DNA from 2 places in the Streptomyces griseobrunneus genome. Region 2 is predicted to be linked to the other one. Evidence: predicted binding sites of a transcription regulator. Region 2 holds the regulator's gene; the other holds the start of a gene.
The links. Region 2 encodes HspR, which represses chaperone genes until heat shock. Its sites were predicted from a motif close to TTGAGNNNNNNNNNCTCAA; they were not measured.

Region 1: lon (endopeptidase La) is a predicted target of HspR. The motif match lies at 3,700-3,718, and genes of this name have one in related genera.

What each region holds. Positions count from the first base shown of each region.
Region 1 is NZ_CP177080.1:2,443,375-2,450,236, reverse strand. Features, by position in the region: gene ACK8N7_RS10675 (response regulator transcription factor) at 1-311, opposite strand, end outside; gene ACK8N7_RS10670 (spermidine synthase family protein) at 547-1,254, opposite strand; gene ACK8N7_RS10665 (LamG-like jellyroll fold domain-containing protein) at 1,563-3,488, shown strand; gene lon (endopeptidase La) at 3,741-6,161, shown strand; gene ACK8N7_RS10655 (polysaccharide deacetylase family protein) at 6,264-6,862, opposite strand, start outside.
Region 2 is NZ_CP177080.1:4,300,366-4,307,227, reverse strand. Features, by position in the region: gene ACK8N7_RS19640 (Rieske (2Fe-2S) protein) at 97-417, opposite strand; gene ACK8N7_RS19635 (hypothetical protein) at 414-662, opposite strand; gene ACK8N7_RS19630 (helix-turn-helix transcriptional regulator) at 776-1,786, shown strand; gene ACK8N7_RS19625 (helix-turn-helix transcriptional regulator) at 1,966-2,961, shown strand; gene ACK8N7_RS19620 (hypothetical protein) at 3,091-3,615, shown strand; gene ACK8N7_RS19615 (heat shock protein transcriptional repressor HspR) at 3,697-4,152, opposite strand; gene dnaJ (molecular chaperone DnaJ) at 4,154-5,350, opposite strand; gene grpE (nucleotide exchange factor GrpE) at 5,447-6,097, opposite strand; gene dnaK (molecular chaperone DnaK) at 6,094-6,862, opposite strand, start outside.

The DNA.
Region 1 (6,862 bases), 1.9 Mb from region 2:
ATGTCGGTCTCGTCGTCGCGCGCGGTGAGCATCAGCACCGGCACCGGGCGCTGCGCCTGCACCCGGCGGCAGACCTCCAGGCCGTCGAAGCCGGGAAGCATGATGTCCAGCACCATCAGATCGGGCTGCCATGCCTCGGCCGCGTCCACGGCCGCGGGCCCGTCCAGTGCGGTCTGCACCAGGAAGCCCTCCGCCCGCAGCCGGGCAGCAATGGCGTCGACGATCGTGGCGTCGTCCTCGACCACCAGCACCCGGCGCTGAGCCCCTGGGGTGGCCGCGACGCCGTTGTGGGTGGTGTGTGTCTGTTCCATCGCCCCGCCCCTGCCCGTTCTCGCGGGAGGCGAACCCCCGCAAGGCACGGTCTTCGCTCGTGGATTTCGTGGTGATCCCTATGTGCCGGTCAGCAGCGTAAAGGCAGCGGAGGGCTCCCGGCTACGCAGGGTGTTGTCCCGAGGGTGCGAGTTCGGGCCGGGCGGGGCGGTGGATCGTCGGCCTTGTACCGGTTGACCCGCCTCCCCGCAGGACCGCGCATACCGGGAGGGGGGTTCAGGCACCCCTCGATGCGAGATGGACCACGTCCGGCACACCTCGGGCAACAGCCACTTCTTCGGTTCTTACCCCGGTGAATCCGGCATTCCGCAAAGCCTGTTCGAAGGCCGGTGACGGCTGCGCGGACCAGACGGCGAGCACTCCGCCCGGGGTCAGCCGGTCGTGGCAGCGGGCCAGACCGGTGGGGGAGTAGAGGCTCCCGTTGTCGTCCGTGACGGTCCAGTCCGGCCCGTTGTCGATGTCCAGGCAGAGCGCGTCGTAACGCTCCGTGGCGGTACGGAGGTGGGCGACCAGGTCCGTGTGGAGAACTCGGGTACGCGGATCGGCCAGCGCCGCCCCGGAGATCCGGTCCAGCGGGCCCTGCCGGTGCCAGTCGACGATCGCCTGCTCCCGCTCCACGACCACGATCCGTCCCCAGCGCTCCTCCTCGGCGGCCCGCACCAGGGAGAAGCCCACACCGAGCCCGCCGATCAGTACGGAGGGGCCGGTCCGCCCGGCGGGCAGGGCGCCCAGGGCGGCGTCGATCAGCAGCCGCTCGGAGCGTCCGTCGGAAGTGTCCATCAGGAAGCAGCCGTTGGCGATGATCTCGAAGTGCCTCCCGCGCTCGCGCAGGACGACCTCCCCGAAGGGGCCTTCGCGGCGGTCCAGGGTGACGGGGGCGGGGGGAATCATGGCGCAGGTGTAGGTCTGGGTGTCGGGCTCCATGGACCGGATTCTAGGAGAGCGGCAGCCCCGTCCTCAGGTGCTTTGATCTTCACAACTTCGTTTCATCTTCCCGGACGCCGCTGTGCCCGGGGCTGCGGACGGGCGTGGCCGCAGGTACGCCCGCGGAAGGAATGCTCCTTGAGGCCTCAAGGGCGAGGGCGGACGAGACCGTACGCCCCGGGCCGGATACGCGGGCTCGTCGTCCTGCTGGCAGCCGTCCTCCTCGGGGCGGCGGCGCTCCCCGGCCGGCCGTCGCCGTGGACGGGCCCCCGGCCTCCGACGCCTACTCCCGGCCCTCGGTGCGGGCCATGACCTGGAACGTGTGCGGTGAGGCGGGCCGGGCGACCCCGGGGACGGGGGCGTACTGCCCGGACCGCAACGACCCGCAGGCGAAGGCGGCGGCCGTGGGCGAGGCCGTGCGGGCGGGCGACCTGAACGCGGTCATGCTGCAGGAGGTCTGCTCGGGCCCGTTCCTCAGCGGCCTGAACAGCGGTTCCGGCGGCCCGAGCCAGCTCGACCGGATCGCCGCGGAACTGGGCCCCGAGTGGTCCTTCCGCTGGGCCGAGGTGTGGCGCCCGGCCACCGCCGCGTTCCCCCAGGGCTCCTCCTACTGCCGTGCGGGACTGACCGGCACCCTGAGCGTCGCGATCGGCGTCAAGGGCCGGATCGACTGGCAGCGGATCCGTACGATGCCGGTCCCGGTCGACGCCGGGCAGAGCCGTACGCAGGCGCTGTGCGTGGGTGCCGCAGGCTGGGAGTCGCACCTGTGCACGGCCCATGTGGCCGACTTCGACGCGGCCGCCCGGCAGGGCCGGATGACCCAGGCCGAGGCGGACGGCCTCCACGCGGACCAGATCGGCGTCATCGAGGAGATGGCGGCGGGCCTCCCGCCGGTGGTCGTGGGCGGCGACTTCAACACCCGCCTGCGGGCCAAGCTCCAGCCCCTGTACGAGTGCGACGAGCGCTCCTACTTCCCCGGTGACACAGCTGCGGAGCCGACGCACTTCTCTCCGGCCACCGCGAGCACGGCCCCGGCCACCGGGGCCGTCACCGACAGCCGGTACGGCACGGCCAGGCTCGACTACCTCTTCTCCACGGAGGCCTTCACCGGCTGCGACTCCTGGACGGAGAAGGCCGACCAGGCCGACTGCACCGCCGCCGCCAAGCCCTCCTGCAGCAACATCGCCACGCCCCCGGTCTGCACCCCGACCGGCACCTCGGACCACGTCCCGGTGTACGGCTCCACACAGGGCGGCCCGGGTCTCGACTGGCGGATGAACGGCACGGCGTCCGGCGGCTCCCTGGGGCTGACCGGCACCCTGTCGTCAGGCGCGTCGTGGAGCACCGAACACGGCGGGGCACTGGAGCTCGACGGGGTCTCAGGCACGGTGACCGCACCCGGACCCGTGGTGGACACCCGCCGCAGCTTCACCGTCTCGGCCTGGGCGAAGACCGACCCGGAAGCCGGGATCTCCGCGGTCCTGGCGCAGGACGGAACGGTCATCAGCGGGGCCATGCTCTGGTACAACGCCCCGGACCGGACCTGGCGCTTCGGGATGCCCCGGGCCGACGGCCCGGACCGGAACGTCGACCAGGTCATCTCCCGTACGCAGGCGGTCCCCGGGGTCTGGACCCGTCTCACCGGGGTCCATGACGCCGTCGCGAGCACGATCACCCTGTACGTCGACGGCACCCCGGTGGGCACGGTCGCGCACACCGCCACCTGGGCGGCGAACGGCCCGTTCGTCGTCGGCCGGGACCTCGTCAAGGGCAGGGCCAACGCCTTCCGGGACGGCCAGGTCCAGAATGTGGAGACCTACGACCCTCCTATGACGGCCGCCCAGGCCCTCTCCCACTCCCGCACCCTGACCGCCCCGACCGCCAGGGCCGCGCAGCCGTCCGCGGCCGGGGCCGGCTGCCAGGCGCTCGGCGGCTACGGCACGGTCTCCAGCCGTACGCCGACCCTGACCGTGCACGTGGCCCACCCCGACCCGTCGAAGCAGGTCCGGGCGGAGTTCGGCCTCTGGGACAACACCGGCCCGGCCCGGCCTCAGCCCGTCGCCCTGGGCACTTCCGGTTCGGCGAGCGGAAAGGTGGCGGGCCGGGGGACCGTCTCGCTGACCGTCCCCACGCTCATCGACGGGCACTCCTACGGGCGGCTCGCCAGGACGGCCGACGGCACGACGTCCTCCGCGATCAGCTCCAACTGCCACTTCCGGGCGGCGGCTCCCTAGCGGTCCCGTACGGAGGGCGGGGAACGGTACGGGCCCGGGGTGGCCGGGAATAGCCGTTCCCCGCCGGACGCTCCCGTGAACAGGTGCCCCGCTCGGCGGCGGACGGCGACGGCCAGGAACCGGCTGACTTCCTGGAACCCGCTGATTCCCCGGAATCGGCTGATCGCCCAGAGCGAACACCGCTCGGGGAACATTCGGCGGCTCACAAGCATTGAGTCCACATAGCTCAACTTGCCTGCCGAAGGGGAGATCATGACTACCGAGTCCAAGGCGTTCACACCGATCGACCTGCCCGTGCTGCCGCTCGACGACGAGGTCGTCCTGCCCGGCATGGTGGTGCCGCTGGACCTGTCCGACACCGAGGTGCGCGCCGCCGTCGAGGCCGCGCAGGCCGCTGCCCGCCCCGGCGGCGGCAAGCCCGAGGTGCTTTTGGTGCCGCGGATCGACGGGACGTACACGGGGACGGGTGTCCTCGGTACGGTCGAGCAGGTCGGACGCCTTGTCGACGGTGACCCTGGCGCGCTCATCCGGGCCCGCGACCGGGTCCGCATCGGGGCCGGGACCAGTGGCCCCGGCCGGGCGCTCTGGGTCGAGGGGACCGTGCTCGACACCGTCGTGCCCGACCCCCTGCCGGGTTCGGCCGCCGAGCTCGTCAAGGAGTACAAGGCGCTCGCCACCAGCTGGCTGAAGAAGCGCGGCGCCTGGCAGGTCGTGGACCGGGTCCAGCAGATCGACGACATCTCCGCGCTCGCCGACAACTCCGGATACTCGCCGTTCCTCACCACCGCCCAGAAGGTCCAGCTCCTGGAGACCGTGGACCCGATCGCGCGGCTGAAGCTCGCCATCCAGTGGCTGAGCGAGCACCTCGCCGAGCAGGATGTGGCCGAGTCCATCGCGAAGGACGTCCAGCAGGGCGTCGACAAGCAGCAGCGCGAATTCCTGCTCCGCCGCCAGCTCGACGCCGTACGCAAGGAGCTCTCCGAGCTCAACGGCGACCCGGAGGACGAGTCCGACGACTACCGGGCCCGCGTCGAGGCCGCCGACCTGCCCGAGCACGTCCGGACGGCCGCGCTCAAGGAGGTCGACAAGCTGGAGCGGTCCAGCGACCAGTCGCCCGAGGGCTCCTGGATCCGCACCTGGCTGGACACCGTCCTCGAACTGCCCTGGACCGAGCGCACCGAGGACGCCTACGACATCCGCGGCGCCCAGGAGATCCTGGACGCCGAGCACGCCGGCCTCGCCGACGTGAAGGAACGCATCACCGAGTACCTCGCGGTGCGCAAGCGCCGCTCCGACCGGGGCCTGGGTGTCGTGGGCGGCCGCCGCGGTGGCGCGGTCCTCGCCCTCGTCGGCCCGCCCGGCGTCGGCAAGACCTCGCTCGGCGAGTCCGTCGCGCACGCCATGGGCCGCAAGTTCGTCCGCGTCGCGCTCGGCGGGGTCCGGGACGAGGCGGAGATCCGGGGCCACCGGCGTACGTACGTGGGCGCTCTCCCCGGACGCATCGTGCGGGCCATCAAGGAGGCCGGCTCGATGAACCCGGTCGTCCTGCTCGACGAGATCGACAAGGTCGGCTCCGACTTCCGGGGCGACCCGGCCGCCGCCCTCCTCGAAGTCCTCGACCCGGCGCAGAACCACACCTTCCGCGACCACTACCTGGAGGTCGAACTCGACCTCAGCGACGTCGTCTTCCTGGCCACCGCCAACGTCCTCGAAGCCATCCCGGAGGCCCTGCTCGACCGCATGGAGCTGGTCCGCCTCGACGGCTACACCGAGGACGAGAAGGTCGTCATCGCCCGGGACCACCTCCTCCCGCGCCAGCTGGAGCGGGCCGGTCTGGAGAAGGACGAGGTCGCCCTGGAGGAGTCGGCGCTGCGCAAGCTGGCCGGCGAGTACACCCGCGAGGCGGGCGTACGGAATCTGGAGCGGGCTGTGGCCCGGCTGCTCCGCAAGGTCGCGGCCCAGCACGAACTGGGCGACCGCGAGCTGCCGTTCACGGTGACCGACACCGACCTGCGCGGTCTCATCGGGCGCCCGCACCACGTGCCCGAGTCCGCCCAGGACCCGGCCGAGCGCCGCACCGCGGTGCCGGGCGTGGCCACCGGGCTCGCGGTGACCGGGGCGGGCGGTGACGTGCTCTTCGTCGAGGCGTCGCTCGCCGACCCGGAGACCGGGGCGTCCGGACTGACCCTGACCGGTCAGCTCGGGGACGTCATGAAGGAGTCGGCGCAGATCGCGCTGAGCTTCCTGCGGTCGCACGGCGCGGAGCTGGAGCTGCCGGTCGCCGACCTCAAGGACCGGGGTGTGCACATCCACTTCCCGGCGGGCGGCATCCCCAAGGACGGCCCGAGCGCGGGCATCACCTTGACGACCGCGCTGGCCTCGCTGCTCTCCGGACGGCTGGTCCGTACGGATGTGGCGATGACCGGTGAGGTGTCGCTGACCGGCCGGGTGCTGCCGATCGGCGGCCTGAAGCAGAAGCTGCTGGCGGCCCACCGCGCGGGTATCACCACCGTGGTGATCCCCCAGCGCAACGAGGCCGACCTGGACGACGTCCCGGCCGAGGTGCTGGAGAAGCTGGACGTCCGCCCGGTCACCGACGTCCGCCAGGTGCTGGAGATCGCCCTCACCCCGGCCTCGGCCAGGGCGGCGGAGAGGATCCCGGCCGCGGCCTGACCGCCACGCAGTGACGGGCGCGGTATCAGGTGCGCGACCGGTACGGACGGCCCGCTTCCCGAGTCGACGGGGGCGGGCCGTTCCGCATGCCCCACGGACCGGTCAGGGGCGGTAGACCGTCCCCGGCACCGGCTCGGCCGGGGCCATCAGCTCGGGGACGGTCACGAAGGTGTAGCCGTCCTTCCGGAGCGCGTCGATGATCCCGGGCACGGCCGGCACGGTGCCCTTGTAGATGTCGTGCAGCAGGATGACGCCGTCCTTGCTCGCCTGGTCCAGGATCCGCTTCGTGATCAGCGCCGAGTCGTTGGTCGAGTAGTCCTTGGCGGTGGCGCTCCACAGCACCTGGGAGAGCCCCAGCTCCTTGCTGATCCCGGAGACCGTGTCGTCGGTGCGGCCCTGCGGCGGGCGCATCAGCCGGGGCTTCTTCCCGGTGATCTTCTCTATCGCCACCTGGGTCTTCTCCAGCTCGGCGCGTATCTCGTCCGGCTCCCGGTCGGTCAGGATCTCGTGCGTCCAGGTGTGGTTGGCCACCTCGTGGCCCTCGTCCTGGATGCGCCGCACGGTGTCCGGGTGCTTGACGACGTGGTTCTTGCCCAGCAGGAAGAAGGTGGCGTGGACCTTCTTCTCCTTCAGGATGTCCAGCAGCTCCGGGGTGTCCTTGCCCGGCCCGGCGTCGAACGTGAGGGCGATGCACTTCGCCT
Region 2 (6,862 bases):
GACGGGAACAGCACAGCGGCGCCACCGTGTTCAGGTCACGGTGGCGCCGCTGTGTGGGGGAAGCGCCGGAGCGATAGGTGACGACGGGGGAATCGCTCAGGCACTGCGGGGGGTGGCGGAAAGGGGTTCTGACGCGATCAGCTCATGGTCCCGCTGATCGAGGTTCACAAAGATCATCCCGTACCTGACGGCGCAGCGGACGGGCTGCGGCGCGCCACGGGGGCGTCGGAGACAGCGATAGGCGCGGACGTCTTCGTCCTCTTCCATCACGACGACGATCGGCTCTCCGAACAGGGTGACCATCAACGAGTCGCCACGGCGGGGGAGTGCCGTGAGCAGATCGATGAAATGCCACCCTGAGCGATAGGCGGTTGCCATCTCGCGCCGGAAGGTTCGGTCGTCCGGCGGCGTGGTCATGCGACCGTGTCAGCCGGAGCGGTCCAGCTGATCTCGCCGGGCCCCGACGTCCTGGGGGTCAGCCAGCTGATCTCATCAGCAGCGGCCGCCTCCACGGACCAGCTGATCTCACCGCCGGATACCGAGGCATCGGAGAACCAGCTGATCTCATCGGCACGGGGTGCCGCCGAGCTGCCCACCGCGCCGCCTGCCACGCCAAAGCCCAGGGCCGCGACAAAAGCGGCGGCAAGCACCGAGCGAAGCATTCGCTTATCCATAGTCGGCTTCGTCCTCACTTGTGGATTCCTCTTCCCCGCATCCACGACGATGTCTCAACCGGGTAGGGGAACGCCACTGGGACGATGCATCATGTTCCTGCATGTTCAGGAACCTGGGGGGTGTAGATATGGCCACAAGAGAGACAAAGCCGACACATCCTCACGGCGTCACGGACCTATGTGCCGAGGGAAAGCGGCTTTACGCCAGCGCACTACGATCCGGACGAATCTCTCGCTCAGAAGTCGAGCCTGCTCCCTGCCTGATGGATTTCGCGCTACTGCACCCGGATCCGGACGACACCGCATGGCTCCGGCCCATCGCCCCGTCCGCGGCTCTGGCCCAGCGCCTGCACCCCATCGAGCGGGAGATCCAGGAACGCAGACGACGCTCGGTGGAGCTGGCGGACTCCTTCGAGCCGTTCATGGACATCAGTGCCCAGGATCCTCCCACCACCCACGCCATCACAGTCCTGGAAGGCGGCCACCGGATCAATGCCGCCCTCGATCTGGCCACCGCGGAGTGCCGCACCGAGGTCCTCACCGTCCAGCCCGGGGGCGACCGCGGCGAGGACCGTCTCAGCGAGGGCCTCGAACGCGCCCTGTCGGTGGTCGACCGCGGCGTCGCCATGCGCACCCTCTACCAGCACACCGTGCGGCACAGCCAGGGCACACTCGCCTACGCCGCCCGCCTGGCCGAGAGCAAGGTGGAGATCCGCACGCTCGAGGAGCTCATCGAGCGATTGATAGTCTTCGACCGAACCGTCGCCTTCATACCCGCGCGCAACGACGACCAAGTCGCGCTGGAACTCCGCCACCCCGGGCTCATCGACTACCTCGTCAAGGTCTTCGAGCAGCTCTGGAGCCGCGCTTCGCCCCTCCTCGGCGAGCTTCAGTACAACCCACCCCCCAAGGGCATCAGCGGCGTTCAGCGATCCATCGCGCAACTGCTGGTGGAAGGCCACGTGGACGACTCGATCGCCCGGCGCCTCGGCATGAACGTACGCACCTGTCGCGCCCATGTCGCCAAACTCTCCGCCACCCTCGGCAGCACCAGCCGGGCGCAACTCGGCTATCTGATCGCACGGTCAGGAATTCTGGAATCGGACTCCTGACCGCGCGACCGATCCCCCCGTCGGGAACCCGAGCGTGACTGCGCAACGGGGGAGAAGGCAGCCAACGCCCGGGGCGTGCCGAGGGAGTTCCCGGCTCCCCCGACAGCTCCACACTCCCCTCAGAACTACGCTGGCACCACCGTCAACTTGTTGCACTGCATAAAGCAGGGGGATCCCAAATGGGCAGCAGCGAAGGCAAATTAGCTCATAGACCGCATCGCCATGGCGAGCTGTGCGATCCGGCGCTCCGCCTGTACGAGAAGTCCCTTCGCGCAGGACGCATAGCACGCGCCGCTCTCGCCGACGCCCCATGCCTCACTGAACTGGCCCTGCTGCACCCCGACCCGTGGGACGACACGTGGATGCGTCCCGTTCCCCCGTCGGCCGCCCTGGCCAACCTGCTGCAGCCCGTCTCCCGGGAGATCGACGAACGCCTGCGTATGGCGACCGCCCTGAGCCGGTCCCTGTTCCCCCTGACCGCCGTGGCCCACGACGACCCCAACCTCGCCATCAGTGTGCTGGAGGGAGTCCCCGTCATCCAGGCGTCCATCAACGAGGCCACCGCCACCGCCAGGGACGAGGTTCTCACGGCCCAGCCCGGCAGCAACCGCCCTGCCGGCAAGCTCCAGGAGGGTCTGGCCAACGCCCACACCGCCATCCGGCGGGGAGCCAGGATCCGGCACATCTACCAGCACCCGGCCCGCTACAGCGGCTCCATCAGGGACTACCTCTCCCAGGTCCCGGCCCAGCACCTGCAGGTACGCACGACCGAGCTGACCGTCGAACGGCTGATCATCATCGACCGGTCGGTGGCCTACATCCCCGGCTCGGCCGACCGCAACACCGCACTGCGGATCAGTCACCCCGCTCTGGTCTCGTACCTGATCCAGGTCTACGAGGTCCTCTGGGCCCAGGCCGTCCCGCTCGCCGAGAACCACCAGGCGACCGCCCCGAACGCCCCGGTCACCGCCGTCCAGCACAGCATCGCCCGCCTCCTCGCCGAAGGCCACGTGGATGACGTCGTCGCCCGCAAGATGGGCATCAGCGTCCGCACCTGCCGCTCCCACATAGCCAAGCTCATGCAGACCCTCGGAGCCACCAGCCGTACCCACCTCGGCACCCTCCTCGCCCGGTCCGGCATCACCGGCACCAACCCGCACGAACCCCTGACGTAGGCCGCCCGGCCTCCTCGTCCGGCCCGGCATCACGCCGCCCCGGACCCGGCCGCCTGCGAGAATCACGTACGTCGGCCCTGACCGAGCCGACGCCGTCTCTCCGCACAAGTCGAGGATGCAAGGCCCCAGATGACCGAGACCGGACCCATGCCCGCCACCACCGAGGACGACCACTACGGGGACATAGCCGTCGAACTCAGCGGGGAGCGGGGCGAGATGCTCACCGTGAGCGGGGAACGGATCCCCCGCACCACCCTCACCCGCGCACCCGGCGCCGAGGTCGACGACCACATCGCCATCGGCACCCGTGACCCCCGCCACCTCACGCTCACCGTGGACGGCGACGAGGCGACGATCGTGCCCGGCAAGGGCAGGCTCCGCCGGCGTTCGTACCGGGTCGACGTCCGTTGCGCGGGAGTCTCCTACCGGCTCGTGCCCGACTCGATCCCGGGCAGCCGGCTGATCCGCGACGGGAAGCACATCGGGGACTTCTCGTCCGACGGCGACCGGAAGGTGATCGCCGAGTGGCGGGAGGGGGCCGCCGTCGGGCCCCTCGACGCGGCGGTCGGCTACACGCTGGCCGCGGCCTTCGGCACCGGTGGCCAGCCGATGTGGATGATGATGGCCGACGCGATCAGCACCGCCCTGCCGTAGGAACCCGGGGCGCGGACAAACGCAACGGGGCCGGGAGAGCGGATGAACGCTCTCCCGGCCCCGCGCATCCGCAGAATCCGGCTACTCCGTCGGCGGCCTCTTCGGCTTCGGCCGCCAGACCACCAGCGCGCTGGTCTGCTGCACATCCTGGTACGGCACCAGATCGCGCCGGTACGAGGCGTGCACCTGGGCCTCGCGCTGCTGCATGGCCACCGCCGCGCCGTCCACCGCCGCCGAGAGCTCGGCGACGCGCTGCTGGAGCGCGGCCACCTGGTTCTCAAGCTCGATGATGCGCTTGATGCCCGCCAGGTTGATGCCCTCGTCCTGCGACAGCTGCTGCACGGTGCGCAGCAGCTCGATGTCGCGGGCCGAGTAGCGGCGGCCGCGGCCGGCCGTACGGTCCGGGGAGACCAGGCCGAGACGGTCGTACTGGCGCAGCGTCTGCGGGTGGAGACCCGAGAGCTGGGCCGCGATCGAGATCACGTACACCGGTGATTCATCGGTCAGCTGGTACGGATTGCGTCGACGGCCGTCCATCTCAAGCTCCCTTCGCGGCCTGGAACAGTTCCGCCCGCGGGTCCTCGTCCGCGGTCGCCTTGCGGTAGGTCTCCAGCGCGTCCCTGGCCTCCTGGCCGAGGTCCGTGGGAACCGCCACCTCCACGGTGACCAGCAGGTCGCCGCGGGTGCCGTCCTTGCGGACCGCGCCCTTGCCCCGGGCGCGCATCGTACGCCCGTTGGGGGTGCCTGCGGGCAGTTTCAGGGTGACCGGCGGTCCGCCGAGCGTGGGGACCTTGACCTCGCCGCCGAGCGTCGCCTCCGGGAAGGTGACGGGCACGGTGACCGTGAGGTTGTCGCCCTTGCGGCCGAAGACCGGGTGGGCGCCGACGTGGACGACGACGTAGAGATCGCCCGCCGGACCGCCGCGCTCGCCCGGGCCGCCCTTGCCGCGCAGCCGGATCCGCTGGCCGTCGGAGACGCCCGCCGGGATCCTGACCTGCATGGTGCGGGCCGACTTCGCCCGGCCGCTGCCGTGGCAGACCTCGCAGGGGTCCTGGGCGATGAGGCCCCGGCCCTTGCAGTCCACACAGGGGTCGGTGAGCGAGAAGCCGCCGCCCGTACCGCGCGAGACCTGGCCGGTGCCGACGCAGGTCGGGCAGACCCTGGGGGTGCCGTTCTTGTCGCCGGTGCCGGAACACGCCTTGCAGGGCGCCTGGCTGGACATCCGCAGCGGGACCGTGGCCCCGTCGACCGCCTCGGTGAAGCTGAGCGTCACCTCGGACTCGATGTCCTGGCCACGCCTCGGCTGGACGCGGGTGCCCGCGCCGCCGCGGTTGAACAGCCCGCCGAATACGTCGCCGAGACCGCCCCCGCCGCCGCCGAAGCCGCCGCCCGCACCGCCTGCCTGGCCGCCGCCCGGTGCGCCCCCGCCGAAGAGGTCGCCCAGGTCGAAGTTGAAGTTGCCGCCCGCACCACCGGGGCCGGCGCGGAAGCCACCGTTGCCGAAGAGGGCGCGCGCCTCGTCGTACTCCTTGCGCCGCTTGGTGTCGCCGAGGACGTCGTTCGCCTCGGAGATCTCCTTGAAGCGCTCCTCCGCCTTGGCGTCACCCTTGTTGGCGTCCGGGTGGAACTCGCGGGCGAGCTTGCGGTACGCCTTCTTGATCTCGGCGTCGGTGGCGTCCTTGGGGACGCCGAGGACCTTGTAGTAGTCCTTCTCGACGAAGTCCTTCGTGCTCATCGACGTCCCTCCTTCCGGACGATCGGCACGGCGGCCGGCCCGTGGGCCGGCCGCCCGGCCGGTCGGTGTGCACCCTGGTGGTCAGACGTGGTGTCGTCAGACCTCCTCGGTGCCACCGCTCTCCTCGTCGTCTGTCTTCTCTTCCTTGGCCGCCGCGGGCGTGGCGCCCGGCTGCGGCTCGGCGACGGCCACCCGCGCGGGGCGGATGGTGCGCTCGCCGATGCGATACCCCGGCTGGAGGATCGCCACGCAGGTCGTCTCGGTGACGTCCGGCGCGTAGCTGTGCATCAGGGCCTCGTGGATCGTCGGGTCGAAGGGCTCGCCCTCCTTGCCGAACTGCTGGAGGCCCAGCTTCGCGACAACCGTCTCCAGCGATTCGGCGACAGACTTGAAGCCGCCGAGCAGCTCGCCGTGCTCCCGCGCGCGGCCGACGTCGTCGAGCACGGGCAGGAGCTCGGACAGGAGGTTCGCGACGGCGACCTCCTTGACCGTGACCCGGTCCCGCTCAACGCGGCGGCGGTAGTTCTGGTACTCGGCCTGGAGCCGCTGGAGGTCCGCGGTGCGCTCGCTGAGCGCCATACGGGCCTGGTCCAGCTGTGCGGTCAGACCGACGGTCGGGTCGGTGTCCCCGGCCGGGGCCGCCGCCTCCTCCTCGGAGGGTGCGGCAGCCTTCGGCTCGGCGTCATCAGGGGTGGCGCCGGAGGGGACGTCGGGCTTCTCCTCGAAGCCCGGGGTCTCCTCGGTCACGCCGCACCGCCCTTGGTGTCCTTCTCGTCGTCCACGATCTCGGCGTCGACGACATCGTCATCGGCCTTGCCCTGGGCGCCGCCCGGAGCCTCGGCACCCGGCGTCGCACCGTCGGCCTGGGCGTTGGCGTACATCGCCTGGCCCAGCTTCTGGGAGACGGCCGCGACCTTCTCGGTGGCCGTACGGATCTCGGCGGTGTCCTCGCCCTTGAGCTTCTCCTTCAGCTCGCCGACAGCGGTCTCCACCTCCGTCTTCACGTCACCGGGGACCTTGTCCTCGTTGTCCTTGAGGAACTTCTCCGTCTGGTAGACGAGCTGCTCGCCCTGGTTGCGCGACTCGGCGGCCTCGCGGCGGGCGTGGTCCTCCTCCGCGTACTTCTCGGCCTCTTCGCGCATCCGGTTGACCTCGTCCTTCGGCAGCGAGGAGCCACCGGTGACGGTCATCTTCTGCTCCTTGCCGGTGCCGAGGTCCTTGGCAGCGACGTGCATGATGCCGTTGGCGTCGATGTCGAAGGCGACCTCGATCTGCGGCACACCGCGCGGGGCCGGCGGCAGACCGGTCAGCTCGAACATCCCGAGCTTCTTGTTGTACGCCGCGATCTCGCGCTCGCCCTGGTAGACCTGGATCTGCACGGACGGCTGGTTGTCCTCGGCCGTCGTGAAGATCTCGGAGCGCTTGGTCGGGATCGTGGTGTTGCGCTCGATGAGCTTCGTCATGATCCCTCCCTTGGTCTCGATACCGAGGGACAGCGGGGTGACGTCGAGG